Bernardetia sp. MNP-M8: one gene and its partner. The protein of the gene in region 1 binds, or shares a complex with, the protein of each later gene. Links are inferred from orthologs where the notes say so. Each region holds a gene or a part of one and is shown on either strand. Other genes may lie near its edges. The genes, in order: V9L04_RS19060 and V9L04_RS20055.

Evidence for each region.
Region 2: the proteins of V9L04_RS19060 (region 1) and V9L04_RS20055 are in contact, whole or in part, in a cryo-EM structure (PDB 6KHJ), measured with the Thermosynechococcus vestitus proteins. The link is inferred for Bernardetia sp. MNP-M8 from one-to-one orthologs. Residues at the interface, in WP_011057128.1 of Thermosynechococcus vestitus: Pro17, His18, His19, Pro20, Ser21, Met22, Val25, Arg27, Met29, Thr31, Ile38, Asp39, Cys40, Glu41, Pro42, Val43, Ile44, Gly45, Tyr46, Leu47, His48, Arg49, Gly50, Met51, Lys53, Ile54, Asn57, Arg58, Pro65, Tyr66; in WP_011056552.1 of Thermosynechococcus vestitus: Leu46, Met47, Tyr48, Thr50, Ala51, Cys52, Phe54, Ile55, Glu56, Ala58, Ala59, Ile61, Gly62, Ser63, Arg64, Phe65, Asn76, Pro78, Thr89, Thr91, Lys93, Met94, Ala97, Leu101, Met123, Phe124, Ser126, Asp127, Ser128, Tyr129.

The regions. Positions count from the first base shown.
Region 1 is NZ_CP147012.1:4,722,004-4,725,144, reverse strand. The notes cover bases 1-2,804. They hold V9L04_RS19060 (NADH-quinone oxidoreductase subunit D), read left to right. Parts: upstream 1-706; coding sequence 707-1,903; downstream 1,904-2,804. Other genes in these bases: V9L04_RS19050 (hypothetical protein), read left to right, coding at 2,720-2,804; V9L04_RS19055 (hypothetical protein), read left to right, coding at 2,042-2,383; nuoK (NADH-quinone oxidoreductase subunit NuoK), read right to left, coding at 32-310. Also shown: more of V9L04_RS19050, read left to right, coding at 2,805-3,141.
Region 2 is NZ_CP147012.1:4,965,503-4,968,612, forward strand. The notes cover bases 253-3,025. They hold V9L04_RS20055 (NADH-quinone oxidoreductase subunit B family protein), read right to left. Parts: upstream 2,017-3,025; coding sequence 1,489-2,016; downstream 253-1,488. Other genes in these bases: nqrF (NADH:ubiquinone reductase (Na(+)-transporting) subunit F), read right to left, coding at 253-377; V9L04_RS20050 (2OG-Fe(II) oxygenase), read left to right, coding at 685-1,320; V9L04_RS20060 (DUF349 domain-containing protein), read right to left, coding at 2,085-3,025. Outside these bases: more of nqrF, read right to left, coding at 1-252; more of V9L04_RS20060, read right to left, coding at 3,026-3,110. UniProt on the Escherichia coli protein: NDH-1 shuttles electrons from NADH, via FMN and iron-sulfur (Fe-S) centers, to quinones in the respiratory chain. The immediate electron acceptor for the enzyme in this species is ubiquinone.

The DNA of each region.
Region 1 (3,141 bases):
CTAAGAAGTTGAACACACAAAAATAGTGTCTTTATTCTTCTTTTTCTAAAATTTCATCTATTTCAATGTGTCCAAAATAGTTATAGATTTTCAGAATCAAAGCTAGTGCAATCGTAATTTCGGCAGCAGCCACCACAATAATCAAAAGGACAAATAAATGCGCTTCCATTCCTTTCGAAAAAGCAATAAAATTGAGCATAGAAGCTGTTAGCATTAGTTCGATTCCCATCAAGACAAGCATTGCATTTTTACGTGTCAAGACAATCAAAATTCCAATTCCGAACAAAATTGCAGCTACAAAAAGTATCATTTATGATGGATTAAACTCTGATAAATTACTGTCAAATTCTATAAAAATTATTTATTATAATCTGTTTATTAAACTTGATTGCATATTTTTGTAAAATTAGCAACTAAACTCACCAAATACAATTTATTTTTGAATCGTAATTTTAATTCGTTTTCCTAAAAATTTAATTCGAAACTTTTTCATAATAAATAGAAATTAATTAAAATATTTTTTTTTTATAAGTCATTAGTAAACCTTATCACGGTTTGTGTTAAGATAGTTCAGACATCTTGTCTGAACATAAAAAGCAGTATTTTATCCTATCCAACAGTCTGGAAGACTGTTATACAAAAATAACCGTGATAACCTTTAACCTTTAGTATTCAACACATTAAATTCGTAATTTTAATCATTCCTATGTCCTTTCACCAACAATCTGAACCCACAAAATACACTTCTGATACTCTCAAAAGTGAGGAAATGCTTTTTAATTTAGGACCTCAACATCCTTCTATGCATGGTGTTTTGCGTTTGGAAGTTATTACAGATGGTGAAGTTGTAAGAGAAGTTGTTCCACATATTGGTTATCTGCATCGCTGTTTTGAAAAGCATGCTGAAAGTCTGAATTACGCCCAAATTATTCCCTACATAGATAGAATGGATTATGTTGCTTCCATGAACTCGGAACATATTTATGCACTGGGAGTAGAAAAAATGTTAGGAATGACAGACAAAATACCAAAACGAGTAGAATATATTCGTGTTTTGGTGGCAGAACTCAATCGAATTGCTTCTCATTTTATTGCTATCGGAACGTATGCTGTTGATGTGGGAGCAACTACACCTTTTTTGTGGCTAATGAAAGAGCGAGAATATATTTTACGATTGTTAGAATGGATAAGTGGCGCACGTCTTTTATACAATTATATTTGGATTGGTGGCTTATATTATGATTTACCTTTAGATTTTGAAGAAAAATGTAGTGAATATCTAAATCATTTGAAACCTAAATTAGATGACTTGGAAAACTTACTTATCAATAATAGAATATTTGTTTCAAGAACAGCAAATGTAGGAGTTTTGCCAATGCAAACAGCTATTAACTATGGAGTTACAGGTGCAATGCTTCGGGCTTCGGGTTTGAAATGGGATTTGAGAAAAGTAGATAAATATTCAATTTATGAAGAAGTAGATTTTGACATTCCGATTGGAGAGGGAAAAATGGGAACAACAGGTGACTGTTGGGATAGAAATTTTGTTCGCTTTCAAGAGTGCAAAGAATCTTCAAAAATAATTGAACAATGTATTGAGAAACTTACTAAAGAACATAAACGAACACGAGATTTTGACCCACAAGCACTTGTTCCAAAACGTATAAAACCACCTCAAACTGATTTTTATTTTAGAGGCGAAAGTCCGAAAGGTGAACTTGGCTTTTTCTTTAGACAAAATCCAAAATATAAAAAAGGAGATATTCCTTTTCGTTTGAAAGTTCGTGCGCCTTCCTTTTGTAATCTTTCTGTGTTGCCTTATTTAGCCCAAAATACTCTACTTTCTGATTTGATTGCTATTGTTGGTTCTTTAGATATTAATTTGGGAGAAGTCGATAGGTAGCCAAAACTCATTTTAACTCAGATTTATTTCTTTCAAATTATTTTCAACATTTAGATAAGTTTTAGTGTTTATATTTTTAAAGAGAGTGAATAACTTTTATTTTCACACCTCTTATTTTTTAAACTAAAACTTTTTTTTATGAAAACGCCAGATAAAAAACAAAATAAAAATACCGATTCTCCAGAAGAATTCTTTAAAGACAAATTTGATTATGATCCAAAGGAGGATATTTATAATCAAGGAAAAAAAGTAGCCAGTATTGACAATGATGATGAATTAGTAGTGGATAAAGGAATTCCTACTCCAAATCATAGAAATGAACTTTATGAAGAAGCTCCTTTGCATAATGCAAAATCAAATTTTGAAGGAGAAACTATTGATGTTCCTGGTGCTGAATTGGATGATCAACAAGAAAGCATTGGCTCAGAAGATGAAGAAAATAATTATTATAGTTTAGGAGGAGATAACCACTCTAACTAATATAAAAGATGCTGCTTAGTTGTCTTTTAAAAGCCCATAATCTTAACTGATATGGGCTTTTTAACTGCCCTTTGTTGAACTTTACATGGTTTTTTTTCAACAAAATACAAATTTTTTGAAACAAAATTTTATTAAGTTCCGTTATAAGAGTATAAATTTTTATTAAATACTTTATATTCAATAAGTTTTTAATATTTACTTATATTGTCAAAATACATAACAGATGTATTATTTCATTTTTTTTTGAAATAATTTATTTTTATCATTCTGTAATTTATATGTATATAGTTCTATTAATTTAATTAGAACTTATTTTTTAACCTAAATTTTTTTAATATGTTTACTCCAATCAAATCAAACGCAATCAAATTTATTCTTTCAGCTAGTATTATCGTAGGTGGTTTATCTAGTTGTGCTAGTGAAGCAGTAGAAGAAACTCGTCAAGAAGTATTTGTGGAAGAATCAGCTCAATCAGAAAATCTTGCCAAAATAAATATTGACCCAACTCCTACCGATTTTGATACTGTATTGTATCCAATAGATCCTTTAGTTGATGATGATAAAGATAATAAGAAGAACACGAATAATGCTGCTATTGAAATAGCTGGTAGTTGGGATATGACCTCTACCAACGAACAAAATGTTGATTATAATTTAGAACTCTATAAAGATGGAACATATCAAGCATCACCTGATGAAATTTATACTAGAGGAAGAACTACAGGAAATTGGAATGTAGATGGAACAGGAGATGAATT
Region 2 (3,110 bases), 240 kb from region 1 along the record:
ATACGGATTTGCATGTCTTTCTTTACCTTCACTTGACAAGCCAAACGAACATTTTCTTTTTGTTCAGAGCGACTCAAATGTCCGACTTCGGTAGGCAAAACATCGCCACCACCGTCATCTACGATACATTTACACATGGCACACGTACCACCACCACCACAGGCAGAAGGTAAAAATATTTTGTTATCGCCAAGTGTAGAAAGGAGTGTTGAGCCAGCAGCAACAACAATCGGATCGCCATCATTACCATTCACAGTAATTTTTACATCTCCACTTTGTACTAATTGTGCCTTTGCAACAAGAAGCAATCCTACAAGAAGAAGTGTAACAACTCCGAAAACGGCAAGTCCTGCAAGAATTACAGTTAAATTAATCATGTATTCTGTTTTTTTAGGTCTATTTTTGCGTTTGAATAAATTACTTAATAAGGATTCGTTTATTGAATAATATAGCTACAAATATACGTTCAAAAATTATCAAATACCAATAGCAATTCATCAAAAAACACGTTTTATTTTAAAATTTTGCTATTTTTCTTAAAATATAAATTAAAACAAGATGTAAAAAGAAGTTTGAAACAAGAAATTTTTGTTGGTCTTTTATCTGTAACTTTGTGATTCAGAATAAGAAAGACATGTAGTAGAAAATTGTTTAAAAAAATTATAACTCATTCAAAAAAAAATTATGAATTCAATACCTTTAATAGAATCAGATAAAATAAATCTTCTTATTGACGGTTTAGCAGATAAAGGATGGGCAACTGTTGATGATTTTTTGCCTTTAGAAATTGCAAATTCTCTTCGAAAAGAATTAAATGATGAATATGAAAAAGGCGAATTTGACCCAGCAGGAATAGGTAGACGAGGTGTAGATTGGCAATTACGCCCAGAAATACGAAGTGATTATGTAAAATGGCTTCAACCCAATGACTTGACAGAATTTCAACAACTTTACTGGACTCAAATAGATAATTTCAAACAGACTCTCAATCAAGAGCTATATTTATCTTTAAATAACTTTGAGGGACATTTTGCTATCTATCCTCCAAAAAGTTTTTATAAAAAGCACTTAGACAACCATCAAACAGCTCAAAGACGTTTTATTTCTTGCATTCTTTATTTTAATCAAGACTGGAAAGAAGAAGATGGAGGAAAACTTAGAATCTATGATAAAGATGCTAAAAACAAAGTTGAAACTGATATTTTACCTATCTTTAATCGTTTTGTCTGTATGCGAAGTGAAATGATTTGGCATGAAGTTCTGCCAAGTGAAAAACGAAACAGGATGAGCATAACAGGCTGGCTCAGAAGAGAAATATAAAATTAGCTCAATATTAAACATTATCACGGTTATTTACAGGTCTAATAATTAGCAAGTTATAGACAAGCAAAACAGTCTTATTTTTCCGTAGCGACAGGTTTGCAAACCTGTCGCTACGGAAAAATGAACATTACTAAATTAACCGTGATAACCTTTATTAAGCTAATTTTATTTTTTGAGATTCAAAATACCTGTTGGTGTAGGAGCTTGGGAACGAATTTTTTCTTGTAACTTCAAAATTCCTCCAATAAGAGCTTCTGGGCGTGGAGGACAGCCAGCTACATACACATCAACAGGAATTATTCTGTCTACTCCTTTTACCACATGATAGCCATGTTCCCAATAAGGTCCTCCACAATTGGCACAACTTCCCATCGAAATTACATAACGAGGTTCTGCCATTTGTTCATAAAGGCGTTTTATTCTATCAGCCATTTTGAAAGTTACTGTTCCTGCCACAATCATAACATCAGACTGACGAGGAGAGGCACGAGGAAAAACACCAAAACGATCTAAATCGTAGTGAGGAGCATAAGTTCCCATCATTTCGATAGCACAACATGCCAAACCAAAAGTCATAGGCCAAAGAGATGATAACCTAGCCCACTGTATAAGATTTTCTAAAGAAGTAACCACCAAACCTCCTTGTCCTGTTTTTTCGGATTGTGTGAGTTTGGTGGTAGTTGGAATATTCATTTTTTATATAAATACGTTTTGTAAACTAAATTACACAGTAGTTTTTTTGCAGCTTGAACGCTATTTTACTAAAAATTATAGCTACTGTTGAGTTGATTTTGAAACTTTTTAGATAACCTTTTCTTTGTTCGGATTACATTCAAAAGATTCATATATTCGGAACGAACAGGTGCATGAGAAGGCTCATTTCTATCAAACATAGGTCTGCCATAACTATCTTGAGGAATGTTCTTAGCAATTTGTTGAAGTTTTGGTTCTTCTTCTCTAATGCTATCTTTGATAAGTTTGATTTTGAGTTTTAATTGTTCGAAACCAGTTTTTTCTTCGTAGCCTTCAAAGTTTTGTTTTGCATCATTTTCTAAAAATACATGCGTAAATATTTCACTACAAGCAGCATGAAAACGATTGTTTAATAAACGGTCTTCATCATTGTTTTTAATGATACCCATTTTTTTCCATTGCACTTGTTTTGTCTTGACATTATTCAAATGTACATTTTCAAACTTATTTGCAATTTCTTCTACTTCTTCAGTCATTTTGCGTTTGGCTTCCAAGATTCCCTCTGGAGTAGTTGGAATGGGTGGTTCTTGACGATACGACCCATAACTATCATTGCTCTGCTCAGGATTACCAAAGAAAATATCAACTTCTCGTTTATAGTTTCTATATAATTTTAGGTATTTCCATTTCGGAATTACGCCTACATCTTTCCATGCTTTTTGCAAGTCTATTACTTCTTGACGCATTTCAGGCGTTTTTTCTTTTTGATAATTGAGCTTTCTAACTTTATTACTAATACGTTTGTATTTCAGAATTCGCTCATCATTGACAATTCTTTCATTATCAAAAAATGCTTTTCGTCGTTCAAAAAAAACATCTAAGCATCTATCAAATTCTTCTGACATTTCTTCGTCTTCTTCACCCACACTGCCTGTTCGTATCCAGCGCATTTTGAGGTCTTTAAGATATTCAGAAACTTCTTCCCAGTCGTCGCTATCTTTAAGCTCTTGTGCTTCGGCTAATAAAGCCGTTTTTATTTCTGTGTTTTTTACTCTATTTTCAGAAATATAGTCTTCAATTCCTTGTTCTAATTC